DNA from 3 places in the Pseudomonas citronellolis genome. Region 3 is predicted to be linked to each of the others. Evidence: predicted binding sites of a transcription regulator. Region 3 holds the regulator's gene; each other region holds the start of a gene.
The links. Region 3 encodes FliA, which starts transcription of late flagellar genes. Its sites were predicted from a motif close to CTAAAGTTTNNNNNNNNNNNGCCGNTAA; they were not measured.
Positions count from the first base shown of each region.

Region 1: a site for FliA is predicted at 5,689-5,716, ahead of motA (flagellar motor stator protein MotA). Genes of this name have one in related genera too.
Region 2: a site for FliA is predicted at 2,799-2,826, ahead of PcP3B5_RS26985 (methyl-accepting chemotaxis protein). Genes of this name have one in related genera too.

Region 1 covers NZ_CP014158.1:6,344,023-6,354,334, reverse strand. The annotation lists gene PcP3B5_RS27800 (EAL domain-containing response regulator) at 1-230, opposite strand, end outside; gene PcP3B5_RS27795 (hypothetical protein) at 293-2,101, opposite strand; gene asd (archaetidylserine decarboxylase) at 2,286-3,155, opposite strand; gene rhdA (thiosulfate sulfurtransferase) at 3,159-3,974, opposite strand; gene PcP3B5_RS27780 (HDOD domain-containing protein) at 4,102-5,652, opposite strand; gene motA (flagellar motor stator protein MotA) at 5,775-6,626, shown strand; gene motB (flagellar motor protein MotB) at 6,630-7,691, shown strand; gene rsgA (small ribosomal subunit biogenesis GTPase RsgA) at 7,738-8,769, opposite strand; gene orn (oligoribonuclease) at 8,859-9,401, shown strand; partial or broken gene PcP3B5_RS31755 (tRNA epoxyqueuosine(34) reductase QueG) at 9,679-9,795, opposite strand; gene queG (tRNA epoxyqueuosine(34) reductase QueG) at 9,877-10,312, opposite strand, start outside.
Region 2 covers NZ_CP014158.1:6,147,596-6,157,907, reverse strand. The annotation lists gene PcP3B5_RS27005 (hypothetical protein) at 138-434, shown strand; gene PcP3B5_RS31220 (excalibur calcium-binding domain-containing protein) at 560-889, opposite strand; gene PcP3B5_RS26995 (GrpB family protein) at 1,021-1,617, opposite strand; gene PcP3B5_RS31900 (hypothetical protein) at 1,682-1,858, opposite strand; gene PcP3B5_RS26990 (M15 family metallopeptidase) at 2,030-2,704, opposite strand; gene PcP3B5_RS26985 (methyl-accepting chemotaxis protein) at 2,896-4,521, shown strand; gene PcP3B5_RS26980 (hypothetical protein) at 4,529-4,735, opposite strand; gene PcP3B5_RS26975 (glycine cleavage system protein H) at 4,808-5,272, opposite strand; gene PcP3B5_RS26970 (DsrE family protein) at 5,269-5,643, opposite strand; gene PcP3B5_RS26965 (GNAT family N-acetyltransferase) at 5,630-6,115, opposite strand; gene PcP3B5_RS26960 (DUF4136 domain-containing protein) at 6,112-6,675, opposite strand; gene PcP3B5_RS26955 (DUF4136 domain-containing protein) at 6,796-7,386, opposite strand; gene PcP3B5_RS26950 (methyltransferase) at 7,445-8,197, opposite strand; gene PcP3B5_RS26945 (MazG-like family protein) at 8,190-8,498, opposite strand; gene PcP3B5_RS26940 (MaoC family dehydratase) at 8,547-9,404, opposite strand; gene PcP3B5_RS26935 (AraC family transcriptional regulator) at 9,617-10,312, shown strand, end outside.
Region 3 covers NZ_CP014158.1:1,941,024-1,951,335, forward strand. The annotation lists gene PcP3B5_RS08865 (efflux RND transporter permease subunit) at 1-1,362, shown strand, start outside; gene flhA (flagellar biosynthesis protein FlhA) at 1,871-3,994, shown strand; gene flhF (flagellar biosynthesis GTPase FlhF) at 4,006-5,310, shown strand; gene fleN (flagellar synthesis regulator FleN) at 5,437-6,288, shown strand; gene fliA (RNA polymerase sigma factor FliA) at 6,285-7,028, shown strand; gene PcP3B5_RS08890 (chemotaxis response regulator CheY) at 7,253-7,627, shown strand; gene PcP3B5_RS08895 (protein phosphatase CheZ) at 7,647-8,435, shown strand; gene PcP3B5_RS08900 (chemotaxis protein CheA) at 8,466-10,312, shown strand, end outside.

The DNA.
Region 1 (10,312 bases), 2.5 Mb from region 3:
TGGCGGCGCAGGCTGGCCAGGGCCTCCTCCGGCGCCAGTGCGCTGCTTTGCGGGGCGGCGATCAGCAGGTCCCAGGTCTGTTGCAGGGCCTCGCCGAGGTCTTCGCTGGAGGTCACGCGGTGGACGCGGGTCGCACGCCCGGCGTTGCGGAACAGGCTGACCAGACGTTCGGCCTCGTTCTGCGAGTCTTCCAGGATCAGCAGGCGGACGGTTTTCTTTTCATTGGCCATGAAGAGCTGCTTATGGCGCGCCGGACGGCAGCCAGGAGGCGACGAATGGAGTGCGGCCGAATCTACAGCGACTTCCAGAGTGAGTCAAAGTCTTCCTCCCCGTGCCCCGTGTGGCCGTTCGCTCCTGTGACGGGCTTATCGTCGGCGCCCTTCGGACGCTCCTGGGTACTGTATTCGAACTGGCTGAAACTGCCGGTGGCGGTGAGCTTGCGTGTCAGGGTGGCGCGGCGTTCCTCGCCGTGCAGGTTGATCTGCACGCGGCTGCCTTCCTGGAACGGCAGCCGCGGCGAGATCAGCGTCGCCGGCCGCGAGATGGCGGCGATTTCCGGCAGCAGCAGGGCGCGCAGGTAGTGGCTGCTCTGCTCCGACTTGCGCAGCAGTTGCAGGCCGCAGGGCTGGGCGATGGGGGCGATCAGCTCGATGCCCATCTGCGTGCCGCCGCCGCGGACCTGGCGGATCCAGCGCACCACCGCGATGCTCCAGCCCTGGCCCGGCGCGTCCTGGATGCCGAGCAGCTCGCCGGCCTGCAGCTGGCTGGGGATTTCCTTCGGCCAGGTCAGGCAATAGCCGCCTGGGCTGTGGTTGACGATGGGCAGGGCGAAGACCGGGTACTCGTCGCAGGTCGCCGATTCGGCGGCGTCGGCCGAGCCTTGCTCCGCCGTCCGCAGCGGCTGGTATTCGATTTCCTCCAGCGGCATGCCCGGTTGCCAGTCGGTGACCTTCTGCGCGTCGAAGGCATTGGCCCAGGCGTCGTTCACTTCCGCCTGGAAGGTCGCCTGCACCGGTTCGGGCAGCTTGAGCAGGTCGGCGAACGGGCGCCGGCCGGACAGGTAGTAGTGCAGCGCGCTCATGCCGATGCAGAGGGTCAGCTGGCCCTGGCCGGAGGTGCGCTGGAAGCTGCGCTCGGCGATGTCGCCCCAGGCGCTGGCCAGGTGCTGCAGCAGGTCGACGCTGATGCGCTCGCCCCCCTTGAGCGGCAGCTTGTCGCGTTGCTCGGCGGGGGCGTTCATGTACTCCTTGATCGCCGCCACCAGGCGCTGCGGGTCCATGCCCAGGCCGTTGTGCAGGTCGCCGGCCTTGTACAGCGAACGGTAGCGCGGCGGGCCGTCCACCTGCGGGGCGACCACGAACAGGCTGGACGGCAGGTCGGCTTCCTGCAGGCGCACCAATGAACCCCAGGCCTCCAGGGCATCGGCCAATTGGGCGATGCCGGCCTGGCGCATCTGGTTGCAGCGGGCGCAGCCCAGCAGCAGGGCCACCAGGTAGGCCTGCTCCACGGTCAGGGTGTTGCCCTGCTTGGCCAGGTCGTCGCGGACCGCCAGGGCCTGCACGCCCTTGCTGCGGGCCAGTTGGTAGAGCTGGTGCAGCTCCAGCCACAGGCTTTCCGGCACCGGGCAGTAGAGCTGCTGGGCGCGGATCAGCGGGCCGCACAGGCTGCGGATCGCCCGTTGCAGGGCGAGGGTGAGGATTTGCGCGCGTTCGCGGGTGAAGCGCGGCGCCTCGCGCACCACCACCAGCTTGTAGCCGACGGCCAGGTGGTTCTGCAGGGCCTGGCAGAGGTTGGCGACCTTGCGCGGGCGCTCGTCGAGGACGATGGAGTGGTTGAGGAAGTGGCGTTCGAGGTTGTGGCAGACCGACTGGACTTCCGGGCGGAACAGCTCCAGCAGCTGCAGGCGGGCCTCCACCGGGAGCTTCAGCTGGTTCAGCTCGATCAGGCCCTGGTAGAGCTGGCGCGCGGTCTCGCCGAGGTTGGCCTTGGGCAGGTGGTCCAGCCAGTATTTGATGTCGCGCGCAGTGACGTTGCAGAAGCTCAGGCTTTCCTGCGTCGGGGTGGGAACGCGCAGCAATTGCTGGGGACTCGTATTGTCCATGGTCGGATGAGGTGCTCCACGATCTGGGCCGTTCGCTGGACCGTTGTGCCGGTCTTGGGCGCCGGTTTTTTCCAAACTCTAGCAGTATCCACCTGAGAAGACAGCCCGTTCCCTGGTTGGGGAGCGGGCCTGCCGTTGGCTTTCGGGTAACAGGCCGGATACAGGCTGCCCGGCCTGCGCCGGCTCACGCCTGGCGGGCGTTGCCCAGCAACTGGCCCATGCGCACCGGGCTGCCGGCGGCCAGTCGTTCGGCCCAGGCGACCTGCTCGGGGCCGAACAGCACTATGGCGGTGGAGCCCAGTTTGAAGCGCCCCAGTTCCGCGCCTTTTTCCAGGTGGATGGGCTGGCGGGCCGCTTCGTCGTAGGCGAAGGCCTTCAGCTCGCGCTTCGGCGGCGTGACCAGGCCGGCCCACACGGTTTCCACCGAGGCGACGATCATCGCGCCCACCAGCACCACGGCCATGGGCCCGCGTTCGGTGTCGAACAGGCAGACCACCCGCTCGTTGCGGGCGAAGAGTTCCGGCACCTGCTCGGCGGTGAGCTGGTTCACCGAGAACAGCCGGCCGGGCACGTAGACCATCTCGCGCAGGGTGCCGGCCAGCGGCATGTGCACGCGGTGGTAGTCCTTGGGTGAGAGGTAGACGGTGGCGAAGCTGCCGCCCATGAAGGGCGCGGCGCGCTCGGCGTCGCCGCCCAGCAGCGCGGTCAGGCTGAAGCTGTGGCCCTTGGCCTGGAAGATGCGCCCGTGCTCGATCGGGCCGAGCTGGCTGATGGCGCCGTCGGCCGGGCAGAGCACGCCGCCGGGCGTTTCGTCCAGCGGCCGCGCGCCGTCCTTCAGGGCGCGGGTGAAGAAGGCGTTGAAGTGCTCGTAGGCCTGCAGGTCTTCCACCAGCGCCTCGCGCATGTCGACCTGGTAGCGGCGGGCGAACCAGCCGATCAGGCGGTTCTTGAACCAGGCTGCGCGGCATTCGGCCGCGCAGCCGATCAGGCGCGACAGCAGGTGATGCGGCAGCAGGTACTGGCCGAGGATGAACAGACGATCTTTGAACGACATTCCTTAAACCTCTACGGGGGTGTCGGGGTGGTTGCCCCATTCCGACCAGGAGCCGGCGTAGCCCTTGACCCGCGGGTAGCCGAGGGCCTTGGCCACCAGGTAGGTGAAGCCGGAACGGTGGTGGGTCTGGCAGTGGGTGATCACTTCCTTGTCCGGGGTGATGCCCAGGTCGCGAAGGATTTGCGCCATGTCGGTGCGGATGCGCAGGGCGCGGGCCGCGTCCATGCCGGCGGTCCACTCGAAGTTGACCGCGCCGGGGATGTGTCCGGCCTTGGCCGCCAGCACCTTCTGGCCGCTGTATTCGCTGGGGTTGCGCGCGTCCCAGACGGCCAGGTCGGCGGCGCCCAGGCGGCTCTGCAGGTATTCGCGGGTGGCGGTGGGTTCGTCGTGCAGCGTCAGCGGCAACGGGCCGCCGGCCGCCGCCGGAACCGCCTGGCTCAGCTCACGGCCCTCGGCCAGCCAGGCGTGCAAGCCGCCGTCCAGGTAGTGGTAACGCTGGTGGCCGATGACGTCCAGCAGCCAGATGAAGCGCCCGGCCCAGCCGCCGCCTTCGTCGTCGTAGACCACGTACACGGCGTCCGGGTTGTGCCCCAGTTCGCCGAACAGCGCTTCCAGGTCGGCCTTGGCCGGCAGCAGGCCGGGCGCCGGCGGCAGGCCCCACTGGGTGCGCGCGGGGGCGACGAAGCGGGCGCCGGGCAGGTGGCCCTCGGCGTAGCGCGCCGGGCTGGTCAGGTCGACCAGGATCAGCTCGGGAGCGTCTAGGCGGGCGGCCAGCTCGGCCGGTTCTATCACCAGGGGCAGGTCGGAAAAGGCGGACATGTCGGCATCTCCCTGAGGGCGGGTACGGGGGACGGGATGGCGTGAGCTGGCGCCCTGGGCTACCCGCGAAACCCCGCAGTTTAACGAAAAAGCGCGGGGCGCTGGCGGGCAATCGCTTCAGGGCGTGTCACTGGGCCGCAGGTGCGCCGAATTGCTGCAGGGCGCGCTCGATGCACTGGCAGGTCTTGTCGAAGGCCTGGCCCTGGACCTCGCCGATGGGGTGGCCGTTGCGGTCGGCGACCACCAGCATCACCACGCGCGGGCCGCGGGCCAGGGAGCGCAGCAGCAGGTGGTTGCCGGGCAGCGCCGCCTTCAGGCGGCCGGGCAGCAGCGCGGAGTACTCGGCCATGTTGGCCGGGGTGAGGTGCAGGCGCGCCGGGCGCTCCAGCAGGCGGCGCAGCAACTGGCTGCCGGCCACCGGCAGTTGCAGGTTCTGCTCCGCGGGGGCCAGGCCGAAGCTGCGGCGGGCCTGCAGCAGGTTTTGCTGGCGGTCGGCGAACAGCAGAACGGCGCGGGCCAGGCCGCAGGCGTGCAGGGCTTCGCTGGCGCATTCCAGCAGCGGCACCAGGTTGCCGAACGGGCTGGGCGTGCGCAGCAGCTCGGCGCACAGCCGGCGCCATTGCTCGGGGTTGCCGGCGGCAGGGGCGGGCGCGTTCGTCGCCGTGGGCTCGGACGTGGGCGCGTGGCGCGGCAGCCAGCGTTGGCTGTCCCAGGGCCAGAGCAGCGCCTGGGCCGGATGCCAGTAGCGGGCGTCGGCGTCCTTGCGGGCGCTTTCCACGGCCAGGGCGTGGACCTGTTGCTGCAGCGCCTCCAGTGGCTCCTGCAGGTAGAGCGCGGTGAGCCGCTGCCAGCGCAGCATGTGCGGCCCGCCCCAGGACTGGTGCGCGGCCATCGCCAGGCTGTTGGCCAGGAGGATGGTGTTGGCCGGGCGCGTCAGCCAGCGCGCCAGCTCGGGGTCGGCGTCCAGGCGCTGCTGCTGGGCCAGCGGCTCGCTTTCGGCGTGGGCCAGGTGCAGGGCGCGGACCAGCAGTTCGTGGTCCTCGCCGAGCAGGCGCAGGCCCTGGCCGATCCACTCCGGCAGGCGCCAGCGCTCGGCCAGGGCCGCGCACAGCGGCAGCAGGCGCATGCCCAGCAGCTCCTGCTCCACCTCGGCGCTGGCGCGGCCTTCGCCGAGCACCTGCTGCTGCCATTCTTCGAGCAGGTCCGGGCGCGCCGTGGCCAGGGCCCAGACCGGCGCCAGGATGAACAGGCTGCCCCAGTGGATTTCCTGCCACAGGCGCGCCAGGCGACTGGCGAACAGGCCGCTGGCCTGTTGCATGGCGTGGCGGCTGATCAGCAGCATCTGCCCCAGGGCCGGCGGCATCTGCGCGGCGGGCACGCTGGGCAGGCCTTCCAGCAGGGCCGCGGCGCGCGCCAGGCCGAGGCGGCTGAGCGCCACTTCCAGGCTTTCCGCCGGGTTGTCCCGGGCCATGCGCGCGCGGTTGGCCTCGCGCAGGATGGCCAGGGCCAGGGTCGGGCTGTCCTGCAGCAGGTCGACGATGTCGCGCAGGGACCGGCGGTTGTCCGCCAGGGCGCGGCGCACGCGCTCGTGCTGTTCGGCGGGTACCGGCAGCGGCAACTCCTCCAGCAACTGGAGCCAGGAGGCGAGGCGCTGCGGGTCGGGTGTCTGGATGGGCATGCTGGGGCCGCCGAACTGGTTTTTACAATTTGCAGCCTATAGTCTTGCGCGGTTTCTCCGATAACAAGAGGGTGGCGCATATTGGCGCTCCCGTCCCGTCCACCGTTCCAGTCGACTCTTCAATGGCAAAAATCATCGGCATCATTGTCCTGCTGGGCAGCGTCCTCGGCGGCTACCTGCTCTCCGGCGGCAAGATCATGGCCATCGTGCAGCCCTTCGAAGTGCTGATCATCGGCGGTGCCGCGCTGGGCGCCTTCCTCCAGGCGAACCCCGGCAGCACCTTCATGACGGTGCTGAAGAAGGCGCCGAAGATGTTCAGCAACCGCTTCACCCACGTCTTCTACCTGGAAGTGCTGGGGATGCTCTACGAAATCCTCAACAAGAGCCGCCGCGAAGGCATGATGGCCATCGAGGCCGATCTCGAGGAACCCGCTTCCAGCCCCATCTTCAGCAAGTACCCGGCGGTGCTGAAGGACGAGCGCATGACCGCCTACATCTGCGACTACCTGCGCATCATGTCTTCCGGCAACATGGCGCCCCACGAGCTGGAAGGCCTGTTCGACATGGAGCTGGGCAGCCTCAAGGAAGACCTGGAGCACCCGTCCCACGCCGTGACCCGCGTCGCCGACGCGCTGCCCGGCTTCGGTATCGTCGCCGCGGTGCTCGGCATCGTGATCACCATGGCCCTGCTCGGCCAGGGCAGCCAGGCGGAGATCGGCCACCACGTCGCCGCGGCGCTGGTCGGCACCTTCCTCGGTATCCTCGCCGCCTACGGCTTCGTCGGTCCGCTGTCCAACGCCCTGGAGCACGACGCCAAGGAAGAGCTGAACCTCTACGAGGCGATCAAGGCCTGCCTGGTGGCCTCGGCCTCGGGCATGCCGCCGTCGCTGGCGGTGGAGTTCGGCCGCAAGGTGCTGCTGCCGGCGCACCGTCCGAGCTTCTCCGAGCTCGAGCAGGCGGTGCGCGGGCGCTAAGCGATGGATAACAACCAGCCGATCATCGTCAAGCGCGTCAAGCGCTACGCCGCCGGTCACCACGGCGGCTCCTGGAAGATCGCCTTCGCCGACTTCGCCACGGCGATGATGGCGTTCTTCCTGGTGTTGTGGCTGCTGTCCTCGGCCACCCCCGAGCAGAAGAAGGCGATTTCCGGCTACTTCCAGGACCCCATTGGCTTCACCGAGAGCGCCAGCCCCTACGTGATCGACCTCGGCGGCACGCCGACGCCGGCCCCGGACAAGACCCTCAACCCGCAGATCCAGGCGCAGCCGGAGGCGGACGAGACGCGCATCAGCCCGGAGTCGGAGAAGGAGGTCAACCCCGCCGAAGCCGAGCGCCAGGCCGAGCAGATCGAGCACGAGCGCCTGGAGCTGCTGCTCCAGGAATTGCAGAACAAGGTCGACGAGAACCCCACGCTGCGCCGCTTCAAGGAGCAGATCCTGTTCGAGATCACCCGCGACGGCCTGCGCATCCAGATCGTCGACGCCGAGAACCGGCCGATGTTCGACCTGGGCAGCGCGCGCCTGCAGCCGTACTTCGAGGACATCCTGCTGGCCATGGCCGAGACCATCAAGCAGGTGCCGAACAAGATCAGCATCAGCGGCCACACCGACGCCAAGCCCTACGCCGGCGACGAGTTCGGCAACTGGGAGCTGTCGGCCAACCGCGCCAACGCCGCGCGCCGCGCCCTGGTGGCCGGCGGCTATCCGGAAGGGCAGATCGCCCGGGTGGTGGGCTACGCCTCGTCGCAGCTGTTCGACCGCAAGAACCCGCTGAACCCGGTGAACCGGCGCATCGACATCATCGTCCTGACCAAGCGCGCGCAACGCGCCATCGAGGGCCAGGACGGCACCGCCGAGGAGCCGGCGGCCAGCCAGCCGGCCACTTCTCCTGCCGGGGCGGCAACGCCAGCCGGGGCCGCGCCGACGCCGCCCCAGGGCGCCACGCCCGCGTCCCAGCCGCTGCCCGCCGAACAGGTGCGCGAGAAGCTCAACCTGTTCGATGACGGCAAGCTGAAGCTGGACGAGCTGAAGAAGCAGTGAAGGCGGGCCTGGCGCTCCGACAAAGTTGTCGGAGCGCGGGCGCTGATCAGTAATCCGTTTCCGGCAGGCTGGCGAGAATGTGCCGATAACTGGCCATGCGCTGCGGGCTGATGCGGCCTTCCTCCAGCGCCTTGAGCAGCGCGCAGCCGGGCTCGCGGTCGTGCTTGCAGTCGCGGAAGCGGCAGTGCCCGAGCAGGTCGCGGAACTCGATGAAGCCGGCCTCGACGTCGTCGCGGGTGACGTGCCCCAGGCCGAATTCGCGGATGCCGGGGGAGTCGATCAGGTCGCCGCCGGCGGGGAAGTGGAACAGCCGCGCCGTGGTGGTGGTGTGGGTGCCCTTGCCGGTGATCTCCGAGAGGTCGCCGACGCGGGTGTCCACCCCCGGCAGCAGGGCGTTGACCAGCGACGACTTGCCCACCCCGGACTGGCCGACGAACACGCTGACGTGATCGTTCAGCGCCGCGCGCAGGGCGTCCATGGCCAGGCCGTTGAAAGCCGAGACCTCCAGCAGCGGGTAGCCCAGGTCGCGGTAGGTGCCCAGCAGGGCGTCGATCTGCCCGGCGTTCTGCTCGTCGATCAGGTCGGCCTTGTTCAGCAGCAGCAGCGGCTGGATGCCGGCGTGCTCGGCGGCGATCAGGTAGCGGTCGATCAGGTTGGCGTGGGGTTCCGGGCGCGGGGCGAAGACGATGACGATGCGGTCGACATTGGCCGCCACCGGCTTGAGCAGGCCGCGCATGTCCGGGCGGCACAGCTCGGAGGTGCGCGGCAGCTGCGCGACTATCACGCCGATGCCCTGGTTGCCCGGGCGCCAGACCACGCGGTCGCCGGTCACCAGTGGCGGCAGGTTGGCGCGCAGGTGGCAGCGCAGCACCTCGCCGGCGTGCTCGCCCTCCAGCGCCTCGACTTCCACCTGGACGCCGAAGTGGGCGATCACCAGGCCGTTCTGCTCCGGCCCCAGGTCGCCGCCTTCCAGCTCTTCCAGGGCCCGCGACTCGCGCTTGGCGGCACGCGCGGCGCGCTCTTCCTGGATCTTTTCGATGCGCCAGCTCTGCCGGCGGGTGAGATGACGCTTGGCCATAGGGAACCCGAGTGAAAAATCGCCGGCGAGTTTAGCATGCCCCGGCGCGCTTCCCGCTAAACTAGGGGGCTTGAGCCGAGGAGCGCAGCATGCAGAACCCACAGAACCTGATCTGGATCGACCTGGAGATGACCGGCCTGGACCCGGACCGGGACGTGATCATCGAAATGGCCACCATCGTCACCGACAGCGAGCTGAACATTCTCGCGGAAGGCCCGGTGATCGCCGTACACCAGAGCGAGGAGACCCTCGCCGGCATGGACGAGTGGAACACCCGCCAGCACGGCCAGTCGGGCCTGACCCAGCGCGTGCGCGAAAGCACCATCGACGCCGCCCAGGCCGAGGCCATGACCCTGGCCTTCCTGGAAAAGTGGGTGCCCAAGCGCGCCTCGCCGATCTGCGGCAACAGCATCTGCCAGGACCGCCGCTTCCTCTATAGGTACATGCCGAAGCTGGAGGCCTGGTTCCACTACCGCAACCTGGATGTCTCCACCCTCAAGGAACTGGCGGCGCGCTGGGCCCCGCAGGTGCGGGATGGCTTCAAGAAGGGCAATACCCACCTGGCGCTGGACGACATCCGCGAATCCATCGCCGAGCTGCGCTATTACCGCGAGACCTTCATCAAGGTCTGAGTCGCTGGTTTTTCGTAGGAGCGAGCTTGCTCGCGAACGGGGTTTCCAGGTGGCTGAGGTGTGTCGGCTTGGCTCCGCTCCCTCTCCCTAACCCTCTCCCTGAAGGGAGAGGGGACCGTTCGGAGTGCTTGGATGCTCTGGAGTTAGCCGGCAACTCCGATGGTTTCCAGCTGAAACCATTCCTTCTTTCGGCACGGACAAGCCCCCTCTCCCTTCAGGGAGAGGGCTGGGGAGAGGGGCTCTTCAGGACGCGCTCCGAACCCAGCCAGCAGAACCCCTACCGTCCCACCCCATGCCGCCGCAGCGCCCACTCGATGTGCTCGCGCACCAACTCCGACGGAAACTCCCGCCGCGCCTTCAGCGCCTCTATCACTGGAGTGCTCGAAGGTGCATTTGAAGTGCTTTTCGTAGGATGGGTTGAGCTTGCGATACCCATGCGGTCATGGCGATGGGTATCGCTTCGCTCAACGCCATCCTACGGGGCATTGCCGGAAGGTGTAGGGGCGATCCCATGCCGCCGCAGCGCCCACTCGACGTGCTCGCGCACCAACTCCGACGGAAACTCCCGCCGCGCCTTCAACGCCTCTATCACCGGAATGCTCGACGGCGCATTGCCCAGCCCCACCGCCAGGTTGCGCAGCCACCTTTCATAGCTCGCGCGGCGTAGCGGCGAGCCTTCAGTGCGGCTGAGGAACTCGTCCTCGCTCCACAGGAACAGCTCGGCCAACTCGGCATTGTCCAGCCCGTGGCGCGGCTGGAAGTCGCCCTGTTCGCTGGGCCGGGCGAAGCGGTTCCAGGGGCAGACGATCTGGCAGTCGTCGCAGCCGAATACCCGGTTGCCCATGGGCGCGCGCAGCTCCTCGGGGATCGGGCCCTTCAGCTCGATGGTCAGGTAGGAGATGCAGCGCCGC
Region 2 (10,312 bases), 2.7 Mb from region 3:
GTACTTCCACATGCTCAGCCTTTACTGCACTATGCAAGGTGGTGTTTTGATTTAACTCGAGTCAATTTAGCTCTAGTCGAAATTGATCTTATTTGGCTTGAGTCATTTTGGCTATAGCTTATATAGATGAATTTCTTATGATCAAAGAGCGCGTCATAACCATTCTCTCGTGGACAGACATACGCCTCCCCAAGCTTGAGGAAATGACAGGCATTAGCCGGTACACCTGGAGCAACCTGAAGAACCCTTCGAAAAACCGGGAGATCAAGGAAGAGGAAATCCTGGCCATCGCCAAGGTATTTCCTCAGTTTCGCTGGTGGATTTTGACGGGGGAGGTAATGCCAGAGATTGGCCAGACGAGCCCTGGCTATGAAGAGGAGGGGGCTGATCGAAGCTCCTCTCCTGGGGCGCGCGCGGACTCATCCGACTCGTAAGGAAGCCGGCTGGGAACGAACGTCTGGCTGTCGCACCCGTAGGATGGCGTTGAGCGCAGCGATACCCATCATTGGCGGCGTGGGTTCACGCCCCGGCCTGGCGTTGGTTGCCCGGCCCAATCACGCTACATCCTGCACCACTGTTCCTCGCAGGGAATCCCATCCCCGTCCCCATCCATCTTCATCCCCGGACAACTGCGTAGAAACGCCTTGGCCTCGGCGCAGGAGGTCATTTGCGAGCAGTACTTGCGGCCATCGCAGCGGACATTGAGAGCAGGGCTGGCGGGTGTGGTGTTTGCCGCCGGCGGCATCAGGTCGGTGGTCGGTTCGTCGGTATCTTCCGCGACGCTCATCGGAGCTGGCTTTGAGCGGGAGAAATGGTTCTGCCAGGACGGGTTGTCCATGTACTGCCAGGCGAGCAGGGCGAGGGCGATCAGCAGAATCCATTTCTTCATGAGGTTCACCGAGTCCTGGGGGATGGGCGGATTCTAGTGGCGAACCCGCAGGCATTGCACCACGTAGGATGGCGTTGAGCGCAGCGATACCCATCATCGACCGCATGGGTATCGCTGGCGCTCAACCCATCCTACGTCCTGGCTCCCTGTACCGATCCACCTGAGTCGCGGCCCTCTTGCAGGGCCTTGCCCAGTATCCGGGCCACCAGCTCGTCCTTGCCTTGCGTGTAGGCCTCGCGGTCGGTGGGGAAGCGTTCTGCCAGTTGTTCCTTGAGGCGTTGGTATTCGGCTGCGTCCTGTGGATGGTTGCGCAACCAGTTGCGGAAGATCAGGTGGCGGTTGGCGTCGGCCAGGTTCATGACGTGGACGTGGTGGGTTCTGCCCTGGCCCCGGGGTGGCATGCCCTTGACGAAGAACATCCGCTGCGGCGCAGGGTTGTCGCGCCAGTATTGGTAGCCGAGGGCTTCCAGCGGGGCGACCAGGCTTTGCCAGTCGGCGTCGGGCGGGGGCAGCAGGAGGATGTCGATGATCGGCTTGGCCTTCAGGCCGGGCACCGCCGTGCTGCCGAAGTGTTCGATCTTCAGGCCGGGTAGGGCCAGGGCGCTGGCGATGGCGTCGGCTTCCTCGGCGAAGCGCCGGGGCCAGTCCGGGTTGGCTTCGGCCAATTCGATGCGGTCGGCTTCGGCGTTGCTCCAGCGTTGGCCGTCGAAGGTGGGGGGCTGGGTCATGGGGTGTCCTGGCTGAGAGGCTGTCGTTCGACGTTCGGGCCGGTGCGCAGGTTCATCGTCGTTGTTAGGGCTTCTTCCTCTGTTCCTTGATTCGGTTGCGCTGGTGCTCGAAGAAGGCCGCATCGGCGTGCTCTGTGGGAGCGGATTCGGCGCCGGCCAGAAGGCGGTTTCGCAAGCGATGGCGGTCTTGCGTCCTTTGATCGCTGGCGTGTGGGTTGGTCTGGTCGTCGACGGTGCTCATGGGTCTTCCCGTTTGCAGGTTTGGGCTGAGCCTATTCCTGAGGTGGGCGGGTTGGCCATGCTCTTGTAGGAGCGAGCTCGCTCGCGAACCGCCTCAACTCCGCAATCAGCGGATAACACGTTCGCGAGCAAGAACTAGGCGTCCCCCTCGCTCCTACGAAAAGCTGGCAGGCTATTTCACGGGGAAGTCGAAGGCGGTGTTGGGATACGGCTCCTGCTTCAGCGTGTAGTGCCACCACTCGTTGGCGTAGGGTTCGAAGCCGTGGCGTTGCATGGCGCTGCGCAGGGTTTCGCGGTTGCGCGTCTGTTGCACGCTGATCAGGTTGGTGCCGTGGTGGGAGATGGGGCCGAAGAAGTCGAAGTGGCTGCCCATGTCCAGTTCCTGGCCGGTGCTGGCGTCGACCAGGGTGAGGTCCACGGTGCTGCCGCGGCAGTGGGCGGATTTCCTGGCGATGTAGCCGTCGCGGAACAGCGCCGCCTTGTCCAGGTGCGGGTAGTAGCGGTCCTTGGTGCGGGTGTCGGCCAGGTCCGCGGCCCAGCGCTGGAAGTGGGCCACGGCGCGTTGCGGGCGGTAGCCGTCGAAGAGTTTCAGTTGCAGGCCGCTGAGGGCGACGTCGCGCTCCACTTCGGCCAGGGCCGTGGCCGCTTCCTTCGTGAGGATCACCCGTGGGCTTTCGTAGCCGTCGATGCGGCTGCCGACGAAGTTGTCGCCGCTGTAGTAGCGCGCTTCGTAATGGGCGTGCTGCAGCACCTGGTCGAGGTAGACGAAGCCGGGTTGCGCCGGCTGGTCGGCGTTGGCGCCGAGGCTGGCCAGCAGCAGGAGCAGGGCGAGGGCGTGGCGGAGCATCCGGCCTCCCGGGCGTGGGGTTTCTTTCACCCTAGCAGCCCTTTCCTGCGACGCATCTCTCTAAATGGCGGGATTTTTCCTACTTAATCCTCAGGTCCAGTTACCCCCTGGCGGGCCGATCCATTCGCCGAGACGAGCGGATCGCGGTTGTGCGGTCCGCGCACGAGTTCGAGCAGCCCAGGAGAGATGCGATGCTCAACCAGATCCGCGTACGTACCCGCCTGCTGTCGCTGGCGTTCCTGCCCCTGCTGGTGCTGGCCGGGGTGATGGCGCTGGCGGCGTACAACGCCGACCAGCTCAACGATGATTTCGACGAGCTGTTCAACGACCGCATGCGCCCGGTGAACCGGCTCAACCTGATCTCCAACGCCTATGCGGTGAACATGGTGGATGCGCTGCACAAGTACCGCTCCGGGGTGATCGACGTGGACGTCTTGCGCGGCGCCATCGGCGAGGCGCGCAAGACCATCGCGGACTCCTGGCGCCTGGTGCAGGACAGCAAGATGACCGATGCCGAGCAGCAGATGGTGGCCGGCATCCGCGCGCGCATGGCCGCGGTGGACAAGCTGGTGGACACGCTGCAGGAACAGACCGACGGCAGCCTGCGCGGCGAGAGCGACGCCAGCTTCATCCGGCGCCTGTATGCGGCCTTCGACCCGCTGGGGGATGCGCTGGAGGAACTGGCCCAGCTGCAGGTCCGCGAGGGCGAAAGGCTGAGCCAGGCCTCCACCGCGCGTTACCAGGCGATGAAGGCCAGCTTCGTGGCCATCGCCGTGGTGGTGCTGGTCGGCATGCTGCTGTTCAGCCTGCTGGTCAGCCGCTCGATCAACCGCCCGCTGGAACAATTGGGCCGGACCATCGCCACGGTGCAGCGCAATTCCGACCTGAGCCTGCGCGCCGAGGCCGTGGGCCGCGACGAGCTGGCGCAGACCGCCCAGGCCTTCAACACCATGCTCGAACACTTCCAGCGGCTGATCCGCCACCTGGGCGGCGCCTCGGTGCAGCTGGCCAGCGCGTCGGAGGAGATGAGCGCCATCAGCGCCCAGGTCAGCGATGCCGCCAACGGCCAGGGCGACCAGACCGCCATGGTCGCCACCGCCGTGCACGAGATGAGCGCCGCGGTGCAGCAGGTGGCGGAGAACGCCCTGGACATGGCGCGGGTGGCCGAGGACGTGCGCCGCGAGGCGCACCAGGGCACCGAGCTGGTGGAGGCCAACCTGGGCGCCATCGAGCGTCTGTCGCAGGCGGTGCAGGAGAGCGCCGAGGTGATCGACCGCCTGCACAGCCAGAGCGACGAGATCGGCAGCGTGCTGGGGGTGATCCAGAGCATCGCCGAGCAGACCAACCTGCTGGCGCTCAACGCCGCCATCGAGGCGGCGCGGGCCGGCGAGGCCGGGCGCGGGTTCGCCGTGGTGGCCGACGAGGTGCGCAGCCTGGCGAGCAACACGCAGAAGGCCACCGAGTCGATCCGCGGCATGATCGATTCGCTGCAGAGCGGCGCGCGCCAGGCGGTGGGCGTGATGCAGGAGTCCCGCGAGCGGGCCGGGGACAGCGTGCGGCATTCGCGCGAATCCGGCGAGGCGCTGCGGCACATCGCCAATGCCATCGACCGCATCGCCGACGGCAACGCGCAGATTTCCACCGCCACCGAGGAGCAGACGGCGGTGGCCCATGAGATCAGCCAGAACATCACCCAGCTCAACGACAGCATCCAGAGCGTGGTGGAGAACGCCGAGCAGAGCGCCGCGGCGAGCCTGGAGCTGGCCCGCCTGGCGGTCGAGCAACAGCAGCAGCTGGCGGGCTTCCGGGTGGACTAGGACTGCCTCACTGGCCCATCAGCAGGCGCTGCTGCTGGGACGAGAAGCCGCCCTGTTGCTGGAACTGCGCGCCCATCATGGGCTGCCGTTCGACGTCGTCGAGGCCGAAGGATTCCTTCACCGGCGACTCGATGGCGCCGAGGTTGTAGCTGCTCTGCCCGGCACAGCCGGAGAGGGCGAGCAGGGCGAGGACGAGCGCGGGAAGCCGGGGCATGGTGGACTCCTTCTGTGGGGGAGCTTGCGGATCGCACAGCCTAGGCCGGCGAAGCTTATGGCTGGCTTAAGCTCAGTCGCGGCGCAGGGCCTGGACGTCGTTGCCTTCGGGGTCGAAGGCATCCAGGCGCATGCGTTCGGCGAAGGCCTCCAGCGCCGCCTGGCCGCTGACGAAGCCGGCCTTGGCGGAGGCCCAGTCGTCCGGGCGCAGGCGCACCATCCAGCCTTCGCCGTAGCAGTCGAGGTTGATCAGCCCTGGGCGGCGCTGCACTTCCTCGTTGCTCACCAGCAGGGTGCCGGCCAGCGGGCAGCGCGCCGAGGAGGCGGCCTTGGCGAATTCCACTACGCCGAAGCTGCGGTCGCGCTCGATGTGCCAGCCATCGCGCTTGGGGGTGAAGGCGAAGATCTGCCCGTAGAGCGCGCAGCCATAGGCGCTCAGGCCGAGGGTCACGGCGCCGTCGGCTTCTTCGCGCAGCCACAGGTTGTAGTCCGGGGCGTAGAGCAGGTCGTCGGGGAACTCCAGGCCGTGCAGTTTCACAGGGTCAGCACCCGGTCGTATTCGAGGATCATCCGCGCCAGTTCGCCGCCGCTGGCGATTTCGTCGATTTCGCCGATCAGCGCGCTTTCGTCGATGGGCACGCCGGGGGCGCGGCACATCAGCAGGCGCGCGCCGGCTTCCTTGGCCTGCTGGATGAAGTGGCTGAGCGGTTCGCCGCCAGGGGCGGCGTAGAGGTTGTCCACCACGTCCTGGCGCGCCAGCTGCACGCCTTCGCCGCTGAGGAAGAGCGTCACCTCGGCGTCCATGCAGGCCAACAGGGTGGCGGTGTAGAAGGGCGCGGCGCAGCGCGCCGGGGTGCTCGGGCCGCTGCTGACGATGATCAGCACGCGCTGGATATCAGGCCGGTTCAAGGGCTTTCTCCATCTGCACCAGGGCCACGCGGCGGCCGTCCGGCGCCTGGCGCTCGACGATGCCCACCGGGCGATAGCCCAGGCCGGCGTAGAGCAGCAGGCCGCCGGCGTTGTCGTTGAAGCAGGAGATTTTCATCAGCGGTGCAGCGTAGTCGCGCCGGGCGAGGTCTTCCATGACGCCGATCAGGTAGCGCGCCACGCCGTGCCCGCGGGCCCAGGGCGCGACCATCATGTTGCCCAGCGCGCAGTACTCGCCGGGCAGGCTCTGGTAGAAGTTGGCGAAGCCGGCGGCGCGGCCGTCGAGCAGAGCCAGGGTGCTGGCGCGGCGCTCGGCCACGGCGGCGGCCAGCTGTTCGACGCCGAACGGCCAGCGGGCCTTGGGGTAGGCGTAGAAGAGTTCGTCGGCGCTACGCACGAAGCCGGCCACCTCGGCGAGGTCGCCGGCTTCCACGGGGCGATGCTGCAGGCTCATCCGCGCGGCGGGTACTGGGCGAGGACCTTCTGCACGGTCTCGCGGATCGCCGCTTCACGCTCGGCCGGGGTCGGCGGGCTGCTGCGCATGATCTGCTCGCCGCTGCCGCGCCACACCAATTTGCCGTCCTTGCCGTCGAGCAGGTCGACCTGGATGGTGGCGACCTTGTAGGTCACTGTGCGCGACTCGGCCATCGCCGGGCCGCCCCAGTAGCCGCCCCAATAACCGTTCCAGTAGCCGCCGGTGTAGGTGGTGACCTGGTCCTGGCGCTGGTCGACGATCAGGTAGGCGCGCACCGTCACGTCGGGCGCGGCGCTGCCCTGGGTCGGGCGCAGGCCGCGCTGGTCGAGCTGGTCGGCCACCGCCGAGCGGATGCGCTGCTCGGTGAGGTCGCTCTTGATGCGCGGGTCGTCCGGGCGGTATTCGAAGGCCGGCTGCGCCCAGGCCCAGCTGCGGTACGCGGCGAAGTCGCGGCTGGAATCGTAGTCGCGGCTGAGGTTGACGGTCTCACAGGCGGCCAGGCCCAGCAGCAGGCCCAGCAACAACAGACGGCGGATCATGATCGGCATACTCCAGGCAGAGTCTTCATCGAAGCTCAGCGCGTGCGTAAAGGCAAGTGGCGGAATGCCTCGAAACGGCCCTATTCCGCAGTTTTCTGGCAGCAAAGCCGGACAAGCGCCTCAGTGCGGCGGGTAGCCCGACAGCGCCTTGCGCACCGCTTCGCGCAGCCCGCGGGCCTGTTCGCTCTGGTTGCCGCTGGGCTGGTATTCGGCCGAGGCCACCCAGACGGCGTGGTTGTCGCGGGCGTCGTACAGCTCGATACGCACCACGTTGACCTGCACTATGTAGGTCCGCGTCACCGGGATGGAGGCGCCGTACCAGGGATCGTTCCAGCCGCCGTAGTAGCCGCCGCCGTAGTAGTCGGTGACCTGGCGGGTGCGCTGCTCGCTGCTGACCCGCGCGCTCACGCGCAGGTCCGGCGTGGCGCCGGGGCGCGCCGGGCGCAGGCCGACCTGGTCGAGGCCTTCGCTGACCGCGTCCTGCAGCGAGCTGCCGTAGGTGGTGGCGCCGCTGGGCGCGCCGGTCCAGTTCCACGAGCGGTAGCGGCCGTAGTCCGGCGGCGCGGCCGGGTAGGCGCCGGGGTCGAAGCCCGGGGCGCTGGCCTGGGCTGGCACCGGGGGCGGCGGTAGCGACTGGCTGGTGTAGGGGTTGTGGCTCTGGCAGGCGGCCAGCGCGGCGAGCAGCGGCAGCAGGATCAGGCGTGGCGACATGCGGGGCTCCCGCCTGCGCCGGGGCGCTGGCGACGACGGTGATGGGGCGATTGTGCACCTATTCGCGCGGGCGGCACAGCCAGTGCAGGTAGCGGCCCAGGCCGGCGAAGGCCGGGTGGCGGCGGTAGGCCAGTTCCATTTCCACCAGGTCCAGGGGCTCGGCCTTGTGCTGGAATTCCTGCGGCATGTAGTCGTGGAACACCCGCACGCCGCTGCGCGCCTCGATGTTCCAGGCATCCGTCATGGCCGCTTCCAGTTCGCGCGGGTCCAGCGGCTGCTGCGGCGTCAGGCTCTGGCCTTCGCCGGCGAAGCGCTGCTTGCGCAGCTTGCGGAAGTGGCCCTTGAGCAGGTTGCGGTAGATGAGCGCGTCGCGGTTGTAGAAGGCCAGCGACAGCCAGCCGTCGCGGGCGGTCAGCTGGTGCAGCACGGGGAGGATGGCCTGGGGCTCGGCCAGCCATTCCAGCACGGCGTGGCACAGCACCAGGTCGTAGGGTTCGTCGAGCTGGCCGAGCAGCGCCTGCCAGGGCGCCTCGATGAAGGTGGCCGCGCGGCCGGCCTCGGCGAAGCGCTGGCGGGCGCCTTCGAGCATGGGCGCGGCGGGGTCGGCGAGGGTCACCTGGTGGCCGCGCTCGGCCAGCCACAGCGCCATGTGGCCCAGGCCGGCGCCTATGTCGAGCACGCGCAGCGGGCGCTCGGGCAGCGCTTCGGCCAGGTCGGCCTGCAGCACGGCCAGGCGAATGGCGCCCTTGGCGCCGCCGTAGATCTTCTCGGCGAAGCGCGTGGCCAGTTCGTCGAAATGCCGGTCAGCCATGCACGAAGCGCCTTTCGCTGTCGGCCAGCTTGGCGCGCACCGCCTGGTCCATGTCCAGGCCCAGTTCGGCGCAGAGCAGCAGCAGGTAGAGGACGATGTCGCCGACCTCCTGGCCGGCGTGGGCGAGCTTGTCGGCGGGCAGCTGGCGCGACTCGTCCTCGCTCAGCCACTGGAAGATTTCCACCAGCTCGGCCATTTCCACGCTGGCGGCCATGGCCAGGTTCTTCGGGCTGTGGAAGCGCTTCCAGTCGTTGTGGTCGCGGATCGCGTGCAGGCGCGCGGTGAGTTCGTCGAGGTTCATCGGGGGCTCCTTGGGAGCCCCATAGCTTCCGGCTTCAGCGGCGCCGCATCAAGCGTCGAGCGGTTTCCAGGCGCCGGCCATGTGCGGCAGGCCGTCCTCGCCGCGCAGGGCGAACTGCCCGGCCGGGGCCACCTCGCTGGCCAGCAGGGTGACGCTGGAGGGCAGCAGCACCGGCTTCTGGAAGCGCACTTCCACCTGGTAGCCGGCCGCCGGCAGGCGCTCGCCCAGGGCCGCCAGGCTGCGCGCCTTGTTCCACAGGCCATGGGCGATGGCGCGGGGGAAGCCGAACAGCCTGGCGCTGGCCGCCGACAGGTGGATGGGGTTGTAGTCGCCGGCCACGCGGGCATAGCGCCGGCCGATGTCCGCCGGGCATTGCCAGTGGTCGATCTGTTCCAGCGGCAGCTCGGGCTGCTCCTCGCGTTCCGGCGGCGTGCCTTCCAGGCGCATGCCGCGGAACAGCAGGCGGCTGTCGCCTTCCCAGAGCAGGCCGAGCTGGTCGTGCAGCTGGGTGATCAGGCTGAAGGTCACGCCCTTGTCGTGGGGCTGCAGGTCGGCCACCCGCACGCTGGCCTGGAACGGGCCCAGGCCGCCGAGGGGGCGCAACACGCTGATACGGTTCTCCAGGTGCACCAGGCCCAGCAGCGGGAAGGGGAAGCGGGCGTCGGTGAGCAGGCCCATCTGCAGGCCGAAGGCGAGGATGTGCGGGTAGGTCGGCGGCAGCAGGTGGTCGTTCCTGAAGCCGCACACCTGGCGGTAGTGCTCCAGGTTCCGGGCGTCGACCATCACCGGCGCCCGCACGCCGCGGGTGGGCAGGCTGCGGCCGCGCAGGCCGCGGCGCACGGCGGCGCGCAGGAACAGGCCGGGCAGGGCGGGTGGGGCGGACAGGTCCAGCCAGTCTTTGGGCATTCGGAATCTCCTGAGCGGTATTGCCTTCAGCTTAGCCGCCGGGCCCGGCCGGGCATTGGCCGGGGCGGGGCGGCGTGGCGGCAGGCCGGTCAATCGGCGGCTCTGGCATGGGGCTTGTGGATAATTCGACCGCTGCCATGGCGTGTTACTTGAGAGGCGGTAGGAAAGCTGCCTAAGATGGGCCCGCTTCATGGATAACCAGAATAAATACCATGCACGATCTGACCGACGATGTGGCGCTGATGCGCCCGGTGATCGACGCGCTGCGCGCCAGCGGCAGCGATCCCGACCGTGTGCTCGCCCGGGTTGGCCTGCCGCCGGGCGCCCTGCCGGCCGGGCGCTTCCCGCATAGCGCGCAGAACCTGTTCTGGAAGGCCGCCGCCGAGGAATGCGGCGAGGAGCACGTCGGCCTGTACCTGGCCGGGCACCTGCCGGCCTTCCACGGCCTGCTGCTGGAATACCTGTTCCTCTCCAGCGCCACCTTCGGCGAGGGCCTGCGCCACGCACTGCGCTATGTGCGCCTGCTCTCCGACACACTCAACGCCCGCCTGGAAGTGGAGGGCGAGCGCGCCGTGCTGCTGCTCGGCCACAGCGCCGGGACCAACCGGCACTTCCCGGAAATGCTCGCCGGCGCGGTGATCCGCCTGTTCCACGCGCTCACCGAGGGCGACTTCCGGCCCCATGAGGTGGAGCTGATGCACGGCGAGGGCGCCCCTGCCGAACGTTATCGACAGGTCTACGGCTGCCCGGTGCGCCTGGGCGCCGAGCGCTACGCCCTGGTCTTCGACGCCGCGGTGCTGGACAAGCCCTCGCGCCACGCCGCGCCGGAGCTGCTGCGCATGCACGAGTCGCTGGCGCGCCGGCAACTGGCCGAGGTGGAACGCCTGGACCTGGTGCGCAAGGTGCGC
Region 3 (10,312 bases):
CTGCCCGGCATGATCGCCATCCTCGCCGACGCCGTGGGCTTCATCACCCTGCTGGTGATCGATATCGGGGTGATCCGCGAACTGGCCATCGGCGCCTCCATCGGCGTGGCGGTGATCGTCTTCACCAACCTGATCCTGCTGCCGGTGGCGATCTCCTACATCGGCATCAGCAAGCGCGCCGTGGAGCGCAGCAAGAAGGACGCCGTGCGCGAGCACCCGTTCTGGCGCCTGCTGTCCAACTTCGCCAGCGCCAAGGTGGCGCCCATCTCCATCCTGATCGCCCTGGTGATGTTCGCCGGCGGCCTCTGGCAGGGCCACCATCTGAAGATCGGCGACCTCGACCAGGGCGCGCCGGAACTGCGCCCGGACTCGCGCTACAACCAGGACAACGACTTCATCATCCGCAACTACTCCACCAGCTCCGACGTGCTGGTGGTGATGGTCGAGTCGGCGGCCGAGGGCTGCTCCAGCCACCAGACGCTGCAGGCCATCGACGAGCTGTCGTGGAAGCTGGAGAACACCGAGGGCGTGCAGTCGGCCATCTCCCTGGTCACCGTGTCCAAGCAGGTGATCAAGGGCATGAACGAGGGCAACCTGAAGTGGGAAACCCTGTCGCGCAACAAGGACGTGCTGAACAACTCCATCAGCCGCGCCGACGGCCTGTACAACAGCGCCTGCTCGCTGGCGCCGCTGCTGGTATTCCTCAACGACCACAAGGCCGAGACCCTCGACCGCGCCGTGCACGCCGTGCAGGAGTTCGCCAAGGACCACGAGAAGGATGACCTGAAGTTCAAGCTCGCCGCGGGCAACGCCGGCATCGAGGCGGCCACCAACGAGGTGATCAAGCAGTCCGAGCTGATCATCCTGGTGCTGGTGTACATCTGCGTGGCGGTCATGTGCATGATCACCTTCCGCTCCTTCACCGCGACCCTCTGCATCGTCCTGCCGCTGATCCTCACCTCGGTGCTGGGCAACGCGCTGATGGCCACCCTCGGCATCGGCGTGAAGGTGGCGACGCTGCCGGTGATCGCGCTGGGCGTGGGCATCGGGGTGGACTACGGGATTTATATCTACACCCGCCTGGAGACCTTCCTGCGCCAGGGCCTGTCGCTGCAGGAGGCCTACTACGAGACGCTGAAGTCCACCGGCAAGGCCGTGCTGTTCACCGGCCTGTGCCTGGCCATCGGCGTGGCCACCTGGATCTTCTCGGCGATCAAGTTCCAGGCCGACATGGGCCTGATGCTGACCTTCATGCTGCTGTGGAACATGTTCGGCGCGCTCTGGCTGCTGCCGGCCCTGGCCCGCTTCCTGATCAACCCGGAGAAGGTCCGGGCGAAGAAGGCCTCGATCCTGGTCCACTGATCCTGGCGTGACCCAGAAAACCGCGGCTCCGGCCGCGGTTTTTTTGCTTGCCGGGGCGACGGCGGGCGGAGCCGCGGACGGGAAATATCCGGACGTGTAGGAGCGGGCCCTGCCCGCGAATCGCGCGCAGGGCGCGCTCCTACAAGGAAGCGCTGCTGAGGTGCTTTTCGTAGGCGCGAGCTTGCTCGCGAACGGGGTTTGCAGGGGACTTTAGGTGCTGGGCTTTAGAGCGCCCTCTCCCCAACCCTCTCCCGCAAGCGGGAGAGGGGGCTGTCCTGAGCGGCCGGAAAATCCGCAGCCATCCTGATACTCCTGGCTACGTCGCCACTCCCAGCGTAGGGCGAATAACCGTTCGCGGTTATCCGCCGTTGGCCTTGGCCGCCCCCCGGCTTCGTCGGAAATCCGCGCCACACCTGGCTCCGGCAAAGTTGGAACACTTCCTGCAAATACCCTGTCGGCGCCACTTTCGGCGTCAAAAATTCGTTGTAGCAGGGTAGGGGAGTTCGGGGTGGATCGTACGCAATTGATCGGAACAGTGCGCAGCAACCTGGCCGGCCTGGGCCGTGGCAACCTGGGCGTGCCGCTGCTGCTGCTGGCGATGCTGGGCATGATGACCCTGCCGATCCCGCCGTTCCTGCTGGACGTGCTCTTCACCTTCAACATCGCCCTGTCCATCGTCGTCCTGCTGGTCTGCGTGTACGCCCTGCGCCCGCTGGACTTCGCCGTGTTCCCGACCATCCTGCTGGTCGCCACCCTGCTGCGCCTGGCGCTGAACGTCGCCTCCACCCGCGTGGTGCTGCTCCACGGCCACGATGGCCACGCCGCCGCCGGCAAGGTGATCCAGGCCTTCGGCGAAGTGGTGATTGGTGGCAACTACGTGGTCGGCATCGTGGTCTTCGCCATCCTCATGATCATCAACTTCGTGGTGGTCACCAAGGGCGCCGGGCGGATCTCCGAGGTGAGCGCGCGTTTCACCCTCGACGCCATGCCCGGCAAGCAGATGGCCATCGACGCCGACCTCAACGCCGGCCTCATCGAGCAGGCCGAGGCCAAGAAGCGCCGCGCCGAGGTGGCCCAGGAAGCCGACTTCTACGGCTCCATGGACGGTGCCTCGAAATTCGTCCGCGGCGACGCCGTCGCCGGCCTGCTGATCCTCTTCATCAACCTGATCGGCGGCGTCGCCATCGGCGTGATCCAGCACTCCATGTCGTTCGGCGACGCCGGCAAGGTCTACGCCCTGCTGACCATCGGCGACGGCCTGGTGGCGCAGCTGCCGTCGCTGCTGCTGTCCACCGCCGCGGCGATCATGGTGACCCGCGTGTCTTCCTCCGAGGACATGGGCCAGCAGGTCAACCGGCAGATGTTCGCCTCGCCCAAGGCGCTGGCCATCTCCGCCGCCATCCTCATCGCCATGGGCCTGGTCCCGGGCATGCCGCACGTGTCCTTCATCGGCCTCGGCGCCGTAGCCGCCGGCGGCGCCTGGATGATCGTCCAGCGCCAGCGCAAGGCGGCCCAGGCCGAGGTCCAGGAAGCCCAGCGCCAGCAGGAGCTGCTGCCGGCCCAGCGCAGCCAGGAAACCAAGGAGCTGGGCTGGGACGACGTCACCCCGGTGGACATGGTCGGCCTGGAGGTCGGCTACCGGCTGATCCCGCTGGTGGACCGCAACCAGGGCGGCCAGCTGCTGGCGCGGATCAAGGGCGTGCGCAAGAAGCTGTCCCAGGACATGGGCTTCCTGATGCCCTCGGTGCACATCCGCGACAACCTCGACCTGCTGCCCAACGCCTATCGTTTGACGCTCATGGGCGTCAGCGTGGCGGAAGCGGAGATCTACCCGGACCGCGAGCTGGCGATCAACCCCGGCCAGGTGTTCGGCACCCTCAACGGCATCGCCGGCAAGGACCCGGCCTTCGGCCTGGAAGCGGTGTGGATCGAGCCCGGCCAGCGCGACCAGGCGCAATCCCTGGGCTACACCGTGGTGGACGCCAGCACCGTGGTCGCCACCCACCTCAACCAGGTGCTGCACAAGCACGCCCACGAGCTGCTCGGCCACGAGGAAGTCCAGCAACTGCTGCAACTGCTGGCCAAGACCTCGCCGAAGCTGGCGGAAGAACTGGTTCCGGGGCTGATTTCCCTGTCCACCCTGCTCAAGGTCCTGCAGAACCTGCTGCAGGAGCAGGTGCCGGTGCGCGACATCCGCACCATTGCCGAGGCCATCGCCAACGTTGCCGCCAAGAGTCAAGATCCCGCCGCCATGGTGGCAGCGGTACGCGTGGCGCTGAGCCGCGCAATCGTCCAAGGCATTGTGGGACTAGAGCCGGAGCTGCCCGTGATCACCCTGGAGCCCAGGTTGGAACAGATCTTGCTGAACAGTATGCAGAAGGCCGGGCAAGGTTCGGAAGACGGCATTCTGCTGGAGCCGGGCATGGCGGAAAAACTGCAACGCTCGCTGGTCGAGACCGCGCAGCGCCAGGAAATGCTCGGCAAGCCGGCGATCCTGCTGGTGGCCGGGCCGATCCGCGCGATGATGTCGCGTTTCGCGCGGATGGCGGTGCCGAGCATGAGCGTGCTGGCCTACCAGGAAATTCCGGATAACAAGCAAGTCACCATCGTCGCCACCGTTGGACAGAACTGAAGGACAGCGCCATGCAGGTTAAACGCTTCTTCGCCGCCGATATGCGTCAGGCCATGAAACTGGTCCGTGACGAGCTGGGCGCGGATGCCGCCATCATCGGCAACCGCCGGGTCGCCGGCGGTGTCGAGCTGACCGCGGCGCTGGACTATCAACCGCCGGCAGCGGCCAGCAAGCCGAACCCGGCGCTGGAGGCCGAGCTGCGCCAGACCCAGGCGCGCATCGCCCAGGCCCGCGCCGAGCTGGACAGCCCGGTGCGCGCCGCCGCCACCGCGCGCAAGGACCGTCAATTGTACGGCGCCGAGCCGGCCAGGCGCCCGAGCCTGGCCGAGGCCATGGCCGCCCCGGCGCCCGCCGCCGCGCCGGCCGCCGTCAGCCAGCAGGCGCTGGACGCCATGCGCTTCGAACTCAACGGCCTGCGCGAGCTGCTCGAAGTGCAGCTGGGCTCCATCGCCTGGAGCCAGCTGCAGCACCGGCGCCCGAAGCAGGCCGGCCTGTGGCGCCGCCTGCAGCGCATGGGCCTGCCGGCGGACCTGAGCCGCCAGCTGCTCGAACGCGTGGCCTCCATCGCCGAGCCCAAGCAGGCCTGGCGCATGCTCCTGGCCCACCTGGCGCGCGCCATCCGCACCCCCGACGAAGACCTGCTGGAGCAGGGCGGGGTGATCGCCCTGGTCGGCCCGGCCGGCATGGGCAAGACCACCACCCTGGCCAAGCTGGCGGCGCGCTACGTCCTCAAGTACGGTGCGCACAACCTGGCGCTGGTCAGCATGGACAGCTTCCGCCTGGGCGCCCAGGAGCAGATCAAGTCCCTGGGCCGCATCCTCAACGTGCCGGTGACCCTGGTCGACCCCGGCCAGTCGCTGCTGCAGGCCATGGCGCCGCTGGCGGGCAAGCGCCTGGTGCTGATCGACACCGCCGGCCTGCCGGCCAGCGACCCGGCGCTGCGCATGCAGCTGGAAGCCCTGGCGGCGCAGAGCCTGAACGTGAAGAATTACCTGGTGCTGGCCGCGACCAGCCAGAGCCAGGTGCTCAAGGCCGCCTTGCACGCCTATCGCAGCTGCGGCCTGGCCGGCTGCATACTGACCAAGCTGGACGAGGCGGGCAGCCTGGGCGAGGCCCTGGCGCTGGCGATAGCACAACGCTTGCCGGTTGCCTATCTGGCGGACGGGCCGCGAATTCCGGATGATCTGCAGGTGGCGCGCGCGCACCAGCTGGTCAGCCGCGCGGTCAGCCTGCAGGCTCCGGAGGAGCCGTGCGAAGACACCATGGCCGGCATGTTCGCCGGCCTCTACCAGCAGCCGGCGCGACACGTCGGCTGACGGATTCCAGGGGCGCCCCCGCACGCGGGGCGCCAGGCGGATACGGATGCTCGAGCAGATCCGTAAGCGCTGGTGGCGGGAGAGCACCGCGACCGGCAGACCCAGGCGCCAGACGCGCCGGGGACGATGAAGAGACAAGGTAAGACTATGGGTATGCATCCCGTTCAGGTAATCGCGGTCACCGGTGGCAAGGGTGGCGTCGGCAAGACCAACGTCTCGGTGAACCTGGCGATGGCGCTGGCCGACCTCGGCCGCCGCGTCATGCTGCTGGACGCCGACCTCGGCCTGGCCAACGTCGACGTGCTGCTGGGGCTTTCGCCCAAGCGCACCCTGGCCGACGTCATCGAAGGCGAATGCGACCTGCGTGACGTGATCCTCCAGGGCCCCGGCGGCATCCGCATCGTCCCGGCGGCCTCGGGCACGCAGAGCATGGTGCAGCTCTCGCCCATGCAGCACGCCGGGCTGATCCAGGCCTTCAGCGACATCAGCGAGAACATCGACGTGCTGCTGGTGGACACTGCCGCCGGCATCGGCGATTCGGTGGTCAGCTTCGTCCGCGCGGCCCAGGAAGTGCTGCTGGTCGTCTGCGACGAACCGACCTCGATCACCGATGCCTATGCGCTGATCAAGCTGCTCAACCGCGACTATGGCATGACGCGCTTCCGCGTGCTGGCGAACATGGCACACAGCCCGCAGGAAGGGCGCAACCTGTTCGCCAAGCTGACCAAGGTCACCGACCGCTTCCTCGACGTGGCGCTGCAGTACGTCGGCGCCATCCCCTACGACGAGTCGGTGCGCAAGGCCGTGCAGAAGCAGCGCTCGGTCTATGAAGCCTTCCCGCGCAGCAAGGCCTCGCTGGCCTTCCGCGCCATCGCCCAGAAAGTCGACAGCTGGCCGCTGCCGGCCAACCCGCGCGGGCACCTGGAGTTCTTCGTCGAACGCCTGGTGCAGCATCCCACCACGGGTTCGACCGTATGATGAGCGGCTCCGGAGCGCTTATGTACAGCAAGACGCAGGCGCGCAATGCCCAGGAAGAGCTGATCCAGCGCTATGCGCCGCTGGTCAAGCGGATCGCCTACCACCTGCTGGGCCGGCTGCCGGCCAGCGTGCAGGTGGAAGACCTGATGCAGGCCGGAATGATCGGCCTGCTCGAAGCGGCGAAGAAGTACGACCAGGGCAAGGGCGCCAGCTTCGAGACGTATGCCGGCATCCGCATCCGCGGGGCCATGCTCGACGAGGTGCGCAAGGGCGACTGGGCGCCGCGTTCGGTGCACCGCAACACCCGCATGGTGAGTGACGCCATCCGCACCATCGAGGCGCGGACCGGACGCGATGCTAAAGATCAGGAGGTCGCTGCCGAACTCAATATGAGTCTCGACGATTACTACGCGATCCTGAGCGACACCCAGGGCAGCCGCCTGTACAGCTTCGACGACCTGCTGCAGGAAGGCGCCCAGGGCCCGGCGGAAGACACCACGCACCTGGACAACGAGCCCTCCCACGGCCTGGAGGACGAGCGTTTCCAGCAGGCGCTGGCCGACGCCATCACCAAGCTGCCCGAACGCGAGCGCCTGGTGCTGGCGCTGTACTACGACGAGGAGCTCAACCTCAAGGAAATCGGCGAGGTGCTGGGGGTCAGCGAGTCGCGCGTCAGCCAGTTGCACAGCCAGTGCGCCGCGCGCCTGCGGGCCCGGCTTTCGGAGTGGCGGGCGCACTGAGCGACCGGTGGGCGCAAGGAAGTAACGGATTTTTCCGGCGGGGCGTATAGAATCCCGTCGGTTCGACACTGCTGGCCCTTTGCTATGAGGGCGGCGAAAAGGGCGGGGCACCCCGCCACCGACAAGCAACACGGCAGGCGCCGCCAAGGCGCCCGCCCAAGGGTATTCAAGGCGCGCCCGCCACGGCGCGCCGGGACTGGACGGAGGCAGGTTTGGACAAGAACATGAAAATTCTCATCGTGGACGACTTTTCCACGATGAGGCGCATCATCAAGAACCTCCTGCGTGACCTGGGGTTCACCAACACCGCGGAAGCCGATGACGGCACCACCGCGCTGCCCATGCTGCACAGCGGCAACTTCGACTTCCTCGTCACCGACTGGAACATGCCCGGCATGACCGGCATCGACCTGTTGCGCGCGGTACGCGCCGACGAGCGCCTGAAGCACCTGCCGGTGCTGATGGTCACCGCCGAGGCCAAGCGCGACCAGATCATCGAAGCGGCCCAGGCCGGGGTCAACGGCTACGTGGTCAAGCCTTTCACCGCCCAGGTGCTGAAAGAGAAGATCGAGAAGATATTCGAGCGGGTCGGCGGCTGAAGCCGACCAAGAGGGCGTCATGGATCTCGTCAACGAATCCAAGGGGGGCGACTTCGAGTCGACCCTGAAGAAACACGCGCGCGAATTGGTCGAGAGCCTGGAGCGCGGCGAAGTGCAGCAGGCCGTGCAGCTCATCCAGGAGCTCAACGAAGCCCGCGACCGCGGCCTCTACCAGGAGGTCGGCAAGCTCACCCGCGAGCTGCACAACGCCATCGTCAATTTCCAGATCGACCCGCGCTCGCGCCACGCCGAGGAAATGTCGCAGATCGCCGACGCCACCGACCGCCTGTCCTACGTGGTGCAGATGACCGAGAAAGCGGCCAACCGCACCATGGACCTGGTGGAAGAGTGCACGCCGCTGGTCGGCCACATCGAGGGCGAGGCCAAGGAGCTGCAGGAACAGTGGTCGCGCTTCATGCGCCGCGAGCTGGGCCCGGAGGCCTTCCGCGAGCTGGCCAAGCGCGTCGAGGCCTTCCTCTACAGCAGCGCCCAGGACAGCCGCAAGCTCTCCGCGCACCTGAACGACATCCTCCTGGCGCAGGACTTCCAGGACCTCACCGGGCAGGTGATCAAGCGCGTCACCAAGCTGGTCACCGAGGTGGAGAGCAACCTGGTCAAGCTGGTCTGGATGGCTGGGCAGGTGGATCGCTACGCCGGCATCGAGCACGACCACGAGGGCCTGCGCACGGCGGTGGAAAAAGAAAGATCGTCCAAGGGTGAAGGTCCGCAGGTTGCTGCCGATAAGAGAGTGGACGTCGTATCCGGTCAGGACGATGTCGATGACCTGTTGTCCAGCCTTGGTTTTTGAGGTGTGTGAACACACCGTGGGGAGCACCGAATGAGCTTCGACGCCGATGATGAGATCCTCCAGGACTTTCTGGTGGAGGCCGGCGAGATTCTCGAGCAACTGTCCGAGCAACTCGTCGAGCTGGAAAGCCGGCCCGACGACATGGACCTGCTCAATGCCATCTTCCGTGGTTTCCACACCGTCAAGGGCGGCGCCGGCTTCCTCCAGCTGAACGCCCTGGTGGAGTGCTGCCACATCGCGGAGAACGTCTTCGACATCCTGCGCAAGGGCGAGCGCCGCGTCACCTCCGAGCTGATGGACGTGGTCCTGCAGGCGCTGGACACGGTCAACGTCATGTTCGCCCAGGTCCGCGACCAGGAAGAGCCGACCCCGGCCACCCCGGAGCTGCTCGCCGCGCTGGCGCGCCTGGCCGAGCCGGGCGACGATGACGCCGTCGAAGCCGCGCCCCAGGAACAGGAAGAAGCCGCCGCGCCGCAGCCCGCCGCCGAACCGGCCGCCTATGGCGACATCACCGACGCCGAGTTCGAGCAGCTGCTCGACGCCCTGCAGCCGAGCAGCCAGGCCGCGCCGGCCGAACAGCCGCCGCAGGCTGAAGCGCCACAGGCCGAGGCTGCCGGCGCCGGCGACGAGATCACCGACGACGAATTCGAAGCCCTGCTCGACCAGTTGCATGGCAAGGGCCAGTTCAGCGGCGCCAGCAGCCAGCCGGAAGAGCCGGCCGCCGCCGCGCCCGCTCCGGCCGAAGCGCCGGCCGCTGGCGACGAGATCACTGACGACGAGTTCGAAGCGCTGCTCGACCAGCTGCACGGCAAGGGCAAGTTCGGCGGTGCGGCGGAAGAACCCGCCGCGCCGGTCGCCTCCGCTGCGCCGGCCGAAGCCGAGGCGCCCGCCGCTGGCGGCGACAACATCACCGACGACGAATTCGAGGCGCTGCTGGACCAACTGCACGGCAAAGGCAAGTTCAGTGCCGACGCCGCTGCCGCGCCGGCCCCGCAAGCCGCCCCCGCGCCGGCCAAGGCTGCCGAGTCGGCCGCCGTAGCCAAACCCAAGCCCGCGCCCAAGCCGGCCGCCAAGCCCGCGGAGAGCCCGCGCCAGGCTGCAGCTCCCGCGCCGGCCCATGAAAAGAGCGCCAGCGAGGCGGAAACCACGGTGCGCGTGGACACCGCGCGGCTGGACGAGATCATGAACATGGTCGGCGAGCTGGTGCTGGTGCGTAACCGCCTGGTGCGCCTGGGCAGCAACAGCGGCGACGAAGCCATGGCCAAGGCCGTGGCCAACCTCGACGTGGTCACCGCCGACCTGCAGATGTCGGTGATGAAGACGCGCATGCAGCCGATCAAGAAGGTCTTCGGACGCTTCCCGCGGCTGGTGCGCGACCTGGCGCGCAACCTGAAGAAAGAGATCAACCTGGAGCTTGTGGGCGAGGAAACCGACCTGGACAAGAACCTGGTCGAGGCCCTGGCCGACCCGCTGGTGCACCTGGTGCGCAACGCCGTGGACCACGGCATCGAGTCGCCCGAGGAGCGCGAGGCCGCCGGCAAGGCGCGTGGCGGCCGGGTGGTGCTGTCCGCCGAGCAGGAGGGCGACCACATCCTGCTGTCGATCTCCGACGACGGCAAGGGCATGGACCCGGACATCCTCCGCGCCAAGGCGGTGGAGAAGGGCCTGCTGGACAAGGACGCCGCCGAGCGCCTGAGCGAGTCCGACTGCTACAACCTGATCTTCGCCCCGGGCTTCTCGACCAAGACCGAGATTTCCGACGTGTCCGGCCGCGGCGTCGGCATGGACGTGGTGAAGACCAAGATTTCCCAGCTCAACGGCATCATCAACATCTACTCGGCCAAGGGCCAGGGCTCGAAGATCGTCATCAAGGTGCC